2 regions of the Kineococcus aurantiacus genome follow, and region 1 is predicted to be linked to the other one. Evidence: riboswitches for the same ligand, from Rfam matches in the RefSeq annotation. Region 1 holds a riboswitch; the other holds the start of a gene.

The links. Region 1 has a riboswitch for glycine ahead of gcvP (aminomethyl-transferring glycine dehydrogenase). Riboswitches for the same ligand answer to the same signal wherever they lie in the genome.
Region 2: it holds a riboswitch for glycine, as region 1 does, so the genes downstream of both, gcvT (glycine cleavage system aminomethyltransferase GcvT) here and gcvP (aminomethyl-transferring glycine dehydrogenase) in region 1, are expected to answer to the same signal.

What each region holds. Positions count from the first base shown of each region.
Region 1 is NZ_JACCBB010000001.1:448,287-455,425, forward strand. It holds gene BJ968_RS02165 (NfeD family protein) at 1-13, opposite strand, end outside; gene BJ968_RS02170 (VanZ family protein) at 10-516, opposite strand; gene gcvP (aminomethyl-transferring glycine dehydrogenase) at 524-3,400, opposite strand; glycine riboswitch at 3,473-3,567, opposite strand; gene BJ968_RS02180 (AAA family ATPase) at 3,617-4,378, shown strand; gene BJ968_RS02185 (SMI1/KNR4 family protein) at 4,522-5,211, shown strand; gene BJ968_RS02190 (MerR family transcriptional regulator) at 5,306-5,905, opposite strand; gene BJ968_RS02195 (bifunctional nuclease domain-containing protein) at 6,059-6,538, opposite strand; gene ftsR (transcriptional regulator FtsR) at 6,575-7,139, opposite strand, start outside.
Region 2 is NZ_JACCBB010000001.1:2,999,074-3,006,212, forward strand. It holds gene BJ968_RS14515 (TIM barrel protein) at 1-761, opposite strand, end outside; gene BJ968_RS14520 (Gfo/Idh/MocA family protein) at 774-1,991, opposite strand; gene BJ968_RS14525 (LacI family DNA-binding transcriptional regulator) at 2,147-3,187, shown strand; gene BJ968_RS14530 (tautomerase family protein) at 3,214-3,603, shown strand; glycine riboswitch at 3,671-3,762, shown strand; glycine riboswitch at 3,764-3,852, shown strand; gene gcvT (glycine cleavage system aminomethyltransferase GcvT) at 3,894-4,985, shown strand; gene BJ968_RS14540 (L-serine ammonia-lyase) at 4,989-6,383, shown strand; gene BJ968_RS14545 (LysR substrate-binding domain-containing protein) at 6,406-7,139, opposite strand, start outside.

The DNA.
Region 1 (7,139 bases):
CCACCGTGATCACCCCCTGCGGCGGATCCTACCCACGCCCGGCAGCGGCGAGCCGACGAGCACACCGACGAGGACACCGACGATCGTGCCCGCGGTGTTCATGGCCCAGTCGTCGGTCGTGCAGGAGCGGCCGAGGGCCGGCGCGGAGGCCTGCACGACCTCGACCGCCGCCGACAGCGCCGACCCGCCGAGGACGACGAGCACGGGCCGGCGCAGCAGCAGCACGCCGAACACCGCGGCGGGCACGAACAGCGCGACGTTGGCGAGCAGCTCGACGCTGCCGAGGGAGGGCAGGCTGAAACCGGCCTGGCACCACTGCTCGGCGCGGCGCCCGCGCCCGTCGGGGGCCAGGGTCAGCCCCACGACGGGCAGCAGCGCCGCGGCGAGCAGCCACGCCGTCGCCCGGGGGCGCCGGCGCACCAGCAACCCCAGGCCCGCGCACCCCAGGACGAGGAGCAGCAGGGCCACGGGCACGGCCGCGGCGTGCTCGACCAGGAAGGTCGGCAGCGCCCCCACGCGCTCCTCAGTCCTGCCCGTACTCGCTCAGGGGCGGGCAGGAGCACACGAGGTTGCGGTCCCCGGCGGCGCCGTCGATGCGGCGCACCGGCGGCCAGTACTTCGCCCGCGGGTCCATCCCGTTCGGGTAGACGGCCTCGGTGCGCGAGTACGCGTGGTCCCACTCCCCCACGAGCGCGGCCGCCGTGTGCGGGGCGTGCCGCAGCGGGGAGTCCTCCACGGCCCAGCGGCCGTCGGCGATCTCGCGCACCTCGGCGGCGATGGCGAGCATCGCGTCGCAGAACCGGTCCAGCTCGGCGAGGTCCTCGCTCTCGGTCGGTTCGACCATGAGGGTCCCGACGACGGGGAAGGACATCGTCGGGGCGTGGAAGCCGTGGTCGATGAGCCGCTTGGCGACGTCGTCGACGCTCACGCCCGTGGCCTTGGTCATGGGCCGCAGGTCGAGGATGCACTCGTGGGCCACGAGCCCGCCCGGCCCGCGGTACAGGACGGGGAACGCCTCGGACAGCCGGGCGGCGACGTAGTTGGCGGACAGGACGGCCTGGACGGTCGCGGCGCGCAGCCCGTCGGGGCCCATGAGCCGCAGGTAGGCCCACGGGATCGGCAGGATCCCCGCCGAGCCGAACGGGGCGGCCGAGACCATGCCGACCCCTTCGCCATCGGGGGCGGTGGAGGGCAGGAACGGCGCGAGGTGGGAGCGGACCGCGACGGGCCCGACGCCGGGGCCGCCGCCGCCGTGGGGGATGCAGAACGTCTTGTGCAGGTTCAGGTGCGAGACGTCCGCCCCGAACTTGCCCGGCCGGGCCAGGCCGACGAGGGCGTTGAGGTTCGCGCCGTCGACGTAGACCTGCCCGCCGGCGTCGTGGACGAGCCCGCAGACCTCGCGGATCGACTCCTCGTAGACGCCGTGCGTGGAGGGGTAGGTGACCATGAGCGCGGCGAGGTCGTGGGCGTGCTCGGACACCTTGGCGCGCAGGTCGTCCAGGTCGACGTTGCCGGCCTCGTCGCAGGCCACGACGACGACCTTCAGCCCGGCCATGACGGCGCTGGCGGCGTTCGTGCCGTGCGCGGAGCTGGGGATGAGGCAGACCGAGCGCTCCCCGTGGCCCTGGGCCACGTGGTAGGCGCGGATGGCCAGCAGCCCGGCGAACTCCCCCTGCGAGCCGGCGTTGGGCTGCAGCGAGACCGCGTCGTAGCCGGTGACCTCGGCGAGCCAGCGCTCGAGGTCGGCCACGAGCTCGGCCGTGCCCGCGAGCTGGTCGGCGGGGGCGTAGGGGTGCAGGTCGGCGAACTCGGGCCAGGAGATGGGCTCGAGCTCGGTCGTGGCGTTGAGCTTCATGGTGCACGAGCCCAGCGGGATGGCCCCGCGGTCCAGGGCGTAGTCGGCGTCGGACAGCCGGCGCAGGTACCGCAGCATCGCCGTCTCGGAGCGGTGCTGCGAGAACACGGGGTGGGTCAGGAACTCCGACGTGCGGCGCAGCGCGGCGGGCAGCGCGGGCTCGGCGCTCACCTCGGCGGGGTCGAGGCCGAACCCGGCCAGGGCCGCCGCGACGTGGGCGTCGGTGGTCGTCTCGTCGACCGTGAGCCCGACGTGGTCGGCGTCGACGAACCGCAGGTTCACCCCGGCCGCCAGGGCTGCGTCGACGACGGCGCGCGCCCGGCCCGGGACGCGGGTCAGGACGGTGTCGAAGAACGCGTCGTGGACGACCTCGACGCCTCCCGCCCGCAGGGTCTGCGCGAGCGCGGCGGCGCGGCGGGCGACCTGGGCCCCGATGGCCCGCAACCCCTCGGGGCCGTGCCAGACGGCGTAGCAGCCGGCCATGACGGCCAGCAGCACCTGGGCGGTGCAGATGTTCGACGTGGCCTTGTCGCGGCGGATGTGCTGCTCGCGGGTCTGCAGCGCCAGGCGGTACGCCGGGTTGCCGTCGGCGTCGACGGAGACCCCGACGAGCCGTCCGGGCAGGGACCGCTCCAGCCCCTTGCGCACGGCCATGTACGCCGCGTGCGGGCCGCCGGCGCCCATGGGGACGCCGAAGCGCTGGCTGGAGCCCACGGCGACGTCGATCCCGAACTCCCCCGGCGCGACGAGCTGCGTCAGGGCGAGCAGGTCGGCGGCGGCCACGGCGACCGCCCCGCGGGCGTGGGCGTCGGCGACGACCCCGGCGAGGTCGCGGACCTTGCCCGAGGTCCCCGGGTACTGCACGAGCAGGCCGAAGACGGCGTCCAGACCGGCCAGCGGGTCGGGGGTGTCGAGGTCGACGAGGGCCAGTTCCAGCCCGAGCGGCAGCGCCCGGGTGCGCAGGACCGCGAGGGTCTGCGGCAGGACGTCGGCGTCGACGGCGAACACGGCACCGGCGGGGGCCTTGGAGGTGCGGCGCGCCAGCGTCATGGCCTCGGCGGCGGCGGTGCCCTCGTCGAGCAGGGAGGCGTTGGCGATCGCCAGCCCCGTCAGGTCGGTGACCGCGGTCTGGAAGTTCAGCAGGGCCTCCAGCCGCCCCTGGGAGATCTCGGGCTGGTACGGCGTGTACGCCGTGTACCAGGCCGGGTCCTCCAGGACGTTGCGGCGCACCACGGCCGGGGTGCGGGTGCCGACGTACCCCAGGCCGATCATCGAGGGGACCACGCGGTTCTTGGCGGCCAGCGCCCGCAGCGCGGCCGTCACCGACGTCTCGCCGAGCGCTTCGGGCAGGTCGAGCACACCGTCGCGGATCCCCGCGGGCACGGCCCGGTCGACGAGGTCGTCGAGGGAGTCCAGGCCCACGACGGACAGCATCCGGGCCACGGCGGTGGCGTCGGGGCCGATGTGGCGGGCGCTGAAGGGCAGGGCCGCCGGCTCGGGGGTGAACTCGGGCAGTTCGGTGGCGGGGACGGACGGCGAGGACATCGGCTCTCCGGAGGTCGTGGACTGGGTGGACCTCCCCGTCTGTCACCCACCCGCGGCGAGCTCCAGAGCGGCCAACCCCACGTGGTCCTTCTGCCTGAGAGGTTCCGGGGATGTTGCCCCTTCGGCGCCCCGGCCGGTGCGGTCGGGGTCTCTCCCACGCGGGGTGAACGGCCAGCCTCCACTCTAGGGGGTCCCCGCACCGCTAGGGTCTGCGCCGTGATCAGCCTCGCCGTCTGCAGCGCCAAGGGCGGGGTGGGCAAGACCTCCGTCGTCCTCGGGCTCGCCTCCGCGGCCCTCCACCGCGGCGCCAGCACGCTCGTCGTCGACCTCGACCCGCAGGCGGACGCCACCTCCGGCCTCGACGTGACGGCCCAGCGCGCGCACGACGTCGCCTCGGTGATGCAGGCCCCCAAGCGCAGGGTCGCCGAGGAGGCCGTCGCCCCCAGCGGCTGGGTGGACGACCACCCGGGTCTGCTGGACGTGCTGAGCGGGTCGGACGCCTCGGCGGGGCTGGACACCCCCAGCGCCGACGAGGAGGCCCTGAAGTCGTTGCGGCGGGCCCTGAAGAAGCTGGACGACCACGCGCTGGCGCTGCTGGACACCCCGCCGTCGCTCAACGGGCTGACCCGCTCGGCGTGGCGGGCCGCCGACGCCGTGCTCGTCGTCTCGGACGCGAGCAGGTTCTCGGTGGCGGCGGTGGACCGCACGGTGCGCGAGCTGCGGGCGCTGCGGCAGGGACCGCGCGTCGTGGGGATCCAGGTCAACCGCTTCAACCAGCGCTCCGGGGAGCAGCGGTTCCGGTACGAGGAGCTGCAGGGGTTGTTCGGCGACCTCGTCCTGGAACCCCTGCCGGACCGGGCGTCGGTGCCGCAGTCGCAGGGCGCGGGGGTCCCGCTGCACTCGCTGAGGACCCGCACGGCGCGTTCGCTCGCGGCGCAGTTCGACGCGGTCCTGGACCGGGTGCTGCCGCCGGCCTGAGGGAACCCGTTCGGGGTGCGGTACGTCCGAAGTGCGGGATGATCCGCCAGCGCGTACCGTCGTCGGACGGCGTGCGCCCGGGATCGTCCCCGCTGGTGCCGCCCCCGCTCTGCCCGCGAACGCTGCGGGTCCAAGGAGGTTCCGTGACGTCGTCCAACACCCCCCTCGACGCCGGCCGGCTGGACCCGGGCGCGGCGCGCGTGGTGCGCCCGGCCCGCACGGCCGGTCCCCTGCCCTCCCCCGTCCGCGTCCCGGCCGCCGACCCCGAGGCCGACCGCGTCACCGGCCTGGTCCAGCGGCTGCGCGCGCACTGGACGCGCTTGGGCGCCGACATCGCCACCCGCTTGCGGCCGGGGGTCGACGACGCCCGTCTCGACGCCCTGGAGCGGCAGGTGGGTCTGCTGCTGCCCCGGGGCGCGCGCGCCTGGTGGCGCGCGGTGGACGGCGTGGAACCGGTCCGGACCACCTACCGCGCCAGCGCACCGACCGTCGGCCCGGGGGGCTGGGTGCCCCTGACGCTGGAGGAGGCCGTGCGCCGGGCGACCGGTCAGGGACCGGGTCTGGCGGCGCCGCCGGCGCTGCTGCCGCTGTTCGCCCGCGACGAGGAGCTCATCGCGGTCCGGCTGGGCACGAGCCGCGCCGTCGTGGAGCAGCTGGTGCTGGCCGAGGACGGCGAGAGCTACCAGCACTCCTGGCGGGTGGGTCTGGACGAGCTGCTGAGCACCTGGGCCGATTCGCTGCTGGCGGCGGTCATCTGGCTGCCCGACGCGCACGACTGGGTCACCGACCCGTTCGCGATGCAGGCCCTGCCCCGCGCCGAGCTGCTCGACTAGGGCGCCGTCCGCGCGGCCCGTACCGGGCGGGCTCCTGCGGGAGCTCGTCCGGCGGTGCGGGCCGGGGCATTGCGGACGAGGGCGACCGGTCCGGTCAGCCCGCTTCGCGGGCGGCGCGGCGGCGGGAGAGCTCGTCGGCCAGGACCATGGCCCCTTCGCCCTCCTCGCGGGGGGCGGGGCGCTCGCTGGGCAGGGAGGCCAGCTCGCCCTCCACCTCGCGCCAGACGCGGCCGACGGCGATGCCGAAGACCCCCTGGCCGCCCTGGACGAGATCTATCACCTCGTCCGCCGAGGTGCACTCGTAGACGCTGGCGCCGTCGGACATGAGGGTGATCTGGGCCAGGTCGTCGACACCGCGCTCGCGCAGGTGCGTGACGGCGGTGCGGATCTGGTGCAGGGAGACCCCGGTGTCCAGCAGCCGCTTGACGACCTTGAGCACGAGGATGTCGCGGAAGCCGTAGAGGCGCTGCGTGCCCGAGCCGGAGGCCCCGCGCACGCTGGGCTCGACCAGACCGGTGCGGGCCCAGTAGTCCAGCTGCCGGTAGGTGATGCCGGCGGCCTTGCACGCGGTCTGCCCGCGGTACCCGACCTCGTCGTCGAGGTCCGGGAGGTCCTCGGTGAAGAGCACACCTTGAGCACGGGCGGGTCGGGTCGACTTCCGCGACGACCCCGCGACTGTGTCGCCACTGCTCACGCCGGCCTCCTCGTCATCGCCACCCGACGAGTGTTCGATCGGGAGCGTCCTGCACACTGACCGTAGAAGAGCACCCGCGGAGCGTCAACGAGGCGCGCGGCGCGCCGCGGCCCGTGACCCAGTTGTGACCCGGACGGTCGGCCGGTCATCCGGCTACTCCCGCCCCGAGCCCGACTCGAAGTCCTCGGGCGAGATGTGGTCGAGGAACTCGCGGAACTTCTCCACCTCGTCCTCGTCCTCGTCGGGCACCGGTACGCCGCCGGAGTCCAGGACCCCCTCGGCGCCGACGATGGGGCAGCCCACCCGCAGCGCCAGCGCGATCGCGTCCGACGTGCGGGAGCTGACCGTCAGCCCGCCGTCGAAGGCGAGCTCGGCGTAGTAGACGTTGTCCTTGACCGCGACGATCCGGACCTCCTCCAGACGCCGGCCGACGGCCTCGATGACGTCCTTGAGCAGGTCGTGGGTCAGCGGCCGCGGGGGCACGACGCCCTGCTGGGCGAAGGCGATGGCGCTGGCCTCGGGGGCGCCGATCCAGATCGGCAGGTACCGGTCGCCGTCCCGTTCGCGCAGCAGCACGATCGGGTTGTTGGAAGGCATCTCGACCCTGACGCCGATGACATCGAGCGCACGCACCTGCCCACCGTACCCCCGAACGCCGCCGACGGCGGATCAGCGGGTCGTGCGCCCCAGCGCGCCGGCGACGAGGGCGGTGTGCAGCCGCAGGCAGGCCGCGGCGATCTCGCGCACCACCTGCTCGGCCCGCGCCGCCTGCTCCGAGGACGCCGAGCGCTGGCCCGAGCGCTGCAGCGGTGCGGCGACCTGCTCGGCCAGGGCGACCTCGCGGTCGGCGGCCGTGCGGAAGATGCGCAGGTGGCGGGCCTCGATGCCGTGCGCGGACAGGTCGGCCGCGGCCCGCAGGACCTCCAGCGCCTCCCCGTCGTACCAGGGCCCGCCCGGGGCCGGGGACAGCACGCCGAAGCCCTCCAGGGCGTCCAGCAGCTCGGCGTCGACCCCGGACTCGCGCAGCAGCTCGCTGCGGGTCAGCCGCAGACCGGCGGCGTGCCCGTCGAACCGGTCCGCGCCGGGCACGCCCTGCACGACCAGGGCCGGCGGGACGCGGGGGGCGGCCTCGACCGGGTCGGGCAGCTCCAGGCCGCGGTCCAGCGCCTCGAGGTTCTCCCGGATGACCTTCAGCGGCAGGTAGTGGTCGCGCTGGGCCGACAGCACGTACCGC
Region 2 (7,139 bases), 2.6 Mb from region 1:
GTGCGGTCCTCCGAGGGGTCCAGGCGGCGGAACCGGTTGTCCAGCACGCCGTGGACGGCGGCGGCCGGGTTGATGCGCACGTCCTTGGCGGCGGCGTGGAACACCAGGGGGCCGAGGTCGCGGACGACGGCGACGGGGTCCATCTGCTGCCAGAACAGGTGCGAGGCGTCGAGCTCGACGCCGATGTTCGTCGCGCCGGTGCGTTCGACGAGTTCGCGCAGGCCGGCGGGGTTGAAGGCGATGTTCTGCGGGTGCAGCTCGAGCGCCACCTTGACGTCGAGGTCGCGGGCGAGGGCGTCGACCTCCCGCCAGAACGGGACCGCGACGCTCCACTGGTGCTCGAGGACGTCCAGGTCGCGGGAGTTCCACGCGTTGACGACCCACGTCGGGACCCGCGCGCCCGGTTCGGCCCCGGGCAGCCCCGACATCGTGACGACGCGGTGCTGGCCGAGGCGGTTCGCCAGCCGGATCGAGCGGCGGACGTCCTCGGCGTGCGCGTCGCCGATGACGGGGTTCGGGTGCAGCGGGTTGCCGTTGCAGTTCAGGCCGGCGATCTCGACGCCGGTGCCCTCGAAGAGGCCGAGGAAGTCGTCGCGGGCGGTGTCGCTGACGAGGACGTCGTCGAAGGCCGGGACGTGCACCGGGGGCAGGAACCCGCCGGAGTTCAGTTCGATGCCGGTCAGGCCCAGGCCGGCGACGACCTCGAGCGCCTCGGGCAGGGGACGGTCGTGCAGGATCGCGTTGTAGACGCCGAGCTTCACGGTCGACTCCCCTCAGTCCACCGGGACGATCTCGCCCTGGCCGTCGGCGGCCCGGGTGACCGCCTCCAGCACCCGCAGGTTGTGCAGGCCGTGCGCCAGCGGCGGCACGACGGGCAGCTCGCCGATGGGGGTGCCGACGCCGCCGGCGACCTCGTTGAGGAACGCCCGGCACTGGAACGTGAAGAAGTCGCTCTGGCCGTGCCCGACGCTGGGGAAGTCCATGGGCAGACCGCCGGCGACGTAGGGGTGCTCGGGCCCGACGAGGACCTGGCGGTACCCGTTGACGACGCCCGGCGCGGTGGAGTCGGCGATGGTGAACTCCCCGGTGCGGTTGAGGTCGAAGGCTCCCGCGCCGTTCTCGGTGAAGACCTCGAACCCCAGACCGTTCGGGAGCCCGTGGGCGACCCTGGAGACGGAGAAGGTCCCGGTGGCGCCGTTCGCGAACGTCGCGGTGAACGTGGCGAGGTCCTCGTTCCCGACGTCCTCGAACTCGGTCCCGACCTCGGCCATCGCGTGCCCGACGACCACGCCGAGGGGTTTGGGGCGACGCCCGGTCACCTGGGAGAACACGGTGCCTCGGACCGACTCCAGGGGGCCGCAGAAGAACTCGCCGAGGTCGACGAGGTGGCTGCCGATGTCGGCCAGGGCGCCCGAGCCCAGGCCGCCCTGGTAGCGCCAGCTGATGGGGGCGTCCGGGTTGGCGGCGTAGTCGCACCAGTAGTGCCCGTTGAAGTGGCGGACCTGCCCGAGGTGACCGTTCAGCACCTGCTCGCGCAGCGCGTTGATCGCGGGGGAGCGGCGGAACGTGAAACCCACGGCGGCGACCTGACCGGGGTGGGCCGCGGCGGCGGCGACCATGGCCTCGGCGTCGGCGACGGAGGGGGCCAGCGGTTTCTCGCACAGCACGTGCTTGCCGGCGGCCAGCAGCCCCTCGACGATCTCGCGGTGCAGGTGGTTGGCGACGACCACGCTGACGGCGTCGACGTCGTCGGCCTCGGCGACCGCCTGCCAGTTCGTCTCGGCGCGCTCGTAGCCGTACCGGGCCGCGGCGGCCTGCGCGAAGGGGGCGTGCGCGTCGGCGACGGCGACGAGTCGGACGGGGGGCAGGCCCTCGCCGTACGCGCCGCCGGTCAGGGTGGTCGCGGCGCGGTAGCCGGCGAGGTGGGCGCGGCCGGCCATGCCGGCGCCGATGACGGCGACGCCGAGGGGCTGGGTGCGGGGGACGGGCATCGTCGTGGCCTTCCGGGACGGGGACGGGACGGGGTGAGGACGGGGCGTCGGGGCGCACCGTCGTCGGTGCGCCGCCACGGTCTTCAAACCGGTTTGAACGACGCTCAGTAGAATCGGTTCGAAAGCAGTCCGTGTCAAGCGCCCGAGGAGGCCCCGTGCCGCAGGGACCCGTCCGCCGTCCCACGATCAAGGACGTCGCCGCCCTGGCCGGCGTGTCGAAGGGCATGGTCTCCCTGGCCCTGCGCGGGGCGCCGGGTCCCAGCGCCGAGACCGCCGCGCGCGTGGTGCGGGCCGCCGAGGAGCTCGGCTACCGCGCCGACCGCGCCGCGAGCTCCCTGGCGCTGCGCCGCACCCGGCTGCTCGGCGTCGTCGCCAACGTCCGCAACGCCTTCCACGCCGAGCTCGTCGAGGAGCTGCAGGCGGCCGCCGAGGAGGCCGGCTACGAGGTGGTGCTCGCCCCGACGACCCGCACCCGCGGCGAGGGGGCGGCCCAGGAGGCGCTGCTGGACTCGCGCTGCGAGTCGCTGCTGCTGCTGGGGCCGGAGTCCGGCGCGGACGAGCTGGTCGCCCTCGACGCCCGCGCGCCCGTCGTGGTGCTGGGCCGCCGGCCCCGGCCCCGGGACGGCGCCGGGCGCGGTCCCGACGTCGTGCGCGCCTGTGACGAGACGGGCGTGCGGCTGGTCGTGGAGCACCTGGCCGCGCTGGGGCACCGCGAGCTGCTGCACGTCGGCGGGGGTGCGGGGGACATCGCCGCCGACCGCCGCGCCGGGGTGGAGGCCGCGGCCGCCGCCCTCGGCCTGGGCGTGCGCACCGTCGACGCCGGGTTCGACGAGGAGGCCGGCGTCGACGCGGCCCGGCGGGTCCTGGCGCAGGGGTGGTCGGGGTCGGCCGTCGTCGCCGTCAGCGACCGCGTCGCCCTGGGCTTCCTGGACGTCCTCAACCGCGAGGGGATCGCCGTGCCGGGGCGGGTGTCGCTGAGCGGGTACGACGACAGCCCGCTGGCCCAGCTGGGGCACGTGCGGCTGACGACCGTCAGCCAGGACCCGGCCGGGCAGGCGCGCTGCGCGGTGCGGCTGGCGGTCGACCGGCTGGAGGGGGAGGGGTCGGAGGAGGCGCGCGACGTCGTCCTCGAACCCCGGCTCGTCGTGCGCGGGACGACCGGGCCTGTCCACCCGCGAACAGATGTGTCAGAATGACAGGACAAATGGTCCTGGAGGTTCCCGTGCCCCTGCTCCGCTTCGACCTCGTCGCCGGCCGCACCCCCGCCGAGCTGACCGCCCTGCTCGACGCCGCCCACGCGGCCGTCCTCGAGGCGTTCGAGGTCCCGCCCGGCGACCGCTACCAGGTCGTCCACCAGCACCCGCGCGGTGAGCTGGTCGTCCACGACACCGGCCTCGGCATCGAGCGCACCGACGGCGTCGTCGTCCTGCAGGTGACCAGCCGCCCGCGCCCGCGCGAGCAGAAGGAGGCTCTCCACCGCCTCCTGGCCCACCACCTGCGGGAGCGCGCCGGCGTCGACCCCGGCGACCTCGTCGTCTGCCTCGTCGAGAACTCCGACGCCGACTGGTCCTTCGGGCACGGCCGCGCGCAGTTCCTCACCGGCGAGCTCTGAGCGCGCACCCTGGCTGCCGGGACCGGCCGTGTGCCAGGCTGAGGCCCACAACTGGACACACGGCCGCTTCGCCCCGGCGGGAGAGCCCCACCGCCCCCGGTGGGCACCGTAGGAGCAACCACCCCGGAACCTCTCAGGTCCACGCACCGCCGCGGGCAGGCCGCTCTGGAAAGCAGGACCCCACGGTCCTCACCGACGGGGAAAGCCCTGCCCAGGGCGAAGCTCTCAGGTCCCGCGACAGAGGGGGTACCGCCCGGCCGCGACGTGCGGCCGTGCCGAGAGGAGCCCCCGTGACCACCGCCAGCCCGCTCGCGGCCGCCCACGCCGCCCTCGGCGCGTCGATGACCGACTTCGCCGGGTGGTCCATGCCCCTGCGCTACGCCTCCGACCTCGCCGAGCACCAGGCCGTGCGCACCACCGCCGGGATCTTCGACCTCTCGCACATGGGCGAGCTGCGCGTCAGCGGCCCCCGGGCCGCCCAGGCCCTCGACCACGCCCTCGTCGGCAAGCCCTCCACCATGCCCCTGGGCCGCGCGGCCTACGGCATGGTCGTCGACGCCGACGGCGGCATCCTCGACGACGTCGTGACCTACCGGCTCGGCGAGCAGGAGTTCCTCGTCGTCGCCAACGCCGCCAACTCCGGCGTCGTCGCCCGCGAGCTCACCACCCGCTGCGCCCCCTTCGACGCGGTCGTCGCCGACGAGACCGCCGACTGGGCCCTCGTGGCCGTCCAGGGCCCGGCCGCGCTCGCGGTCGTCGACCCGCTCACCGACGCCGACCTGAGCGGGCTCGGCTACTACCGCTGCCTGCCCACCACCCTGGCCGGCAGCGAGGTCCTCGTCGCCCGCACCGGCTACACGGGCGAGGACGGCTTCGAGGTCTTCGCCCCCGTGGCCGCCGCCACCGCGGTCTGGGACGCGCTGCTGGCCGCCACCCGCGAGCACGGCGGCGTCCCCGCCGGCCTGGCCTGCCGCGACACCCTGCGGCTGGAGGCCGGGATGCCGCTGTACGGGCACGAGCTCAGCCGGGACGTCACGCCCTACGCGGCCGGCCTGGGTCGCGTCGTGAAGCTCGACAAGGACAGCGGCGTGGGCCTGGAAGCCCTGCGGGAGCTGTCCACCCGCGAACCCGCCCGGGTCCTCGTGGGCCTGCGCGGCACCGGGCGCCGGGCGGCGCGCGCGGGGTACTCCGTCGTCCACGACGGCTCGGCCGTCGGCGTCGTGACCAGCGGCGCCCTGTCGCCCACGCTGGGCTTCCCCGTCGCGATGGCCCACGTCGAGCGCGGCCTCGCCGCGCCCGGGACCGCCCTGGCCGTCGACGTGCGGGGCACCGAGCTGCCCGTCGAGGTCGTCGTGCTGCCCTTCTACCGGCGGGAGCGCTGAGCCGTGGCGCTGTCCGTGTTCGACATGTTCTCCATCGGCGTCGGCCCCTCCAGCTCGCACACCGTCGGCCCCATGCGCGCCGCGCTCGCCTTCGCCGAGGGCCTCGACCGCGACGGCCTCCTGCCGCGGGTCCACTCGATCGCGGTCGACCTGCACGGCTCCCTCGGGGCGACCGGCCGCGGCCACGGCACCGACCGGGCCGTCGTCCTGGGCCTGCTCGGGGAACGGCCCGAGCTCCTGGACCCCGACGCCGTCGGGGGGCACCTCGAGGAGGTCCGCCGCACCGGGCGGCTGGACGTCCTGCGCCGGCACGCCGTGGGCTTCGACCTCGACGCCGACGTGCGCCTCCTCGGCGGCACCCCGCTGCCCGCGCACCCCAACGGCATGGTCTTCACGGCCCGCGACGCGGCGGGGGACGTCCTCGCCGAACGGACGTCGTACTCCGTCGGCGGGGGGTTCGTGAAGGACCACCCGCTGGACGCCTCCGAGCCCGTGGCGGGCGCGGGGGAGGACCTGCCGTGGGGTTTCCGCACCGGGGCCGAACTCCTCGACCGCTGCCGCACCACGGGGCTGGGCGTCGCGGACCTGGTGCGGCGCAACGAGGAGAGCCTGCGCCCGGCCGCGGAGGTCGACGCCGGGCTGCTGCGGATCTTCGACGCCATGCGCGCCTGCGTCGACCACGGCCTCGTCACCGACGGCGTGCTGCCCGGCGGGCTGGGCGTGCGGCGCCGCGCCCCGCGGCTGCACGCCCAGCTGCGGGCCGAGGAGGGCTCGTCGGGGTCCGACGTCCTGCACGCCATGGACTGGGTGAGCCTGTTCGCCCTGGCCGTCAACGAGGAGAACGCCGCCGGCGGGCGCGTGGTCACCGCACCCACCAACGGCGCCGCGGGCATCGTCCCCGCGGTCCTCCACTTCTACCGCCGCTTCGTGCCCGGGGCCGACGACGCCGGGACGGTGCGGTTCCTGCTGGCCGCCGGCGGCGTCGGGATCGTCCTGAAGGAGACCGGGTCCATCTCCGGGGCGGAGGTGGGGTGCCAGGGCGAGGTGGGCTCGGCCAGCGCCATGGCCGCCGCGGGCCTGGCCGAGGTCCTCGGCGGCACGCCCGAGCAGGTGGAGAACGCCGCCGAGATCGCCGTCGAGCACCACCTGGGGCTGACGTGCGACCCCGTCGGGGGCCTGGTGCAGATCCCCTGCATCGAGCGCAACGCGGTGGGGGCCACCACCGCCATCCACGCCGCGCGCACGGCGATGCGCGGTGACGGCCACCACGTCGTGAGCCTGGACACCGCCATCGCCACGATGCGGCAGACGGGCGCGCACATGCGCTCGGAGTACAAGGAGACGTCGCTGGGCGGGCTCGCCCTGACCGTGGTGGGGGTCAACGTCCCCGAGTGCTGACCCGGCCGCTCAGCCCGGCCGCTCAGCCCGGCGGGCGCCGGGAGCGGCGCACGTCGCGCGCGACCTCCTCGCAGAACGCCGCGACGGCCCTGCGGGTGGGGCGCTCGCCGGTGGGGCGGGCGGTCGCCAGGGACAGCTCCCACGCCAGGTCGCCCACCGCGACGGGCTGCTCGCGCACGCCCGCGGGGACGGGGGCGGTCCCGGGCACGAAGGCGACGCCCAGACCGGCGGCGACGTACTGGCCGAAGGTCGAGACGTCGGGGACCTCCAGGCGGACGGTGCGCCGGGCGCCCGCGCGGTCGAACAGGGCGTCGACCTGCAGGCGGTTGCCGAAACCGGGCGGCCCGTCGATCCACTGCTCGCCCGCCAGCTCGGCCAGCTCCAGGGGACGCTCGGACGACAGCGGGTGGCCCTGCGGCAGCAGCAGCCGGAAGCTCGTGCGCACGAGCGTGCGCAGCTCCACGGCGGCCGGGGACCGGAAGGGCCAGGAGACGAACGCGACGTCGAGCTCGCCGTCCACGAGGGCGCGCAGCAGGCCGCGGGAGCCGTCGGCGAAGACCCGCAGGGACACCGACACCCGCGGGTGCGCCGTCGTGAAGCGGTGCAGCAGCCGCGGCAGGGCCACCGGGTGCATGGTCGTGACGACCCCGACCGCGAGCGGCCCGGCGACGCCGTCACCGGCCTCGCGGACGGCGGCGCGGGCGTGGGCGGCCCCGGCGACGAGGCGCCGGGCCTCGGGCAGCAGGGCCCGGCCGG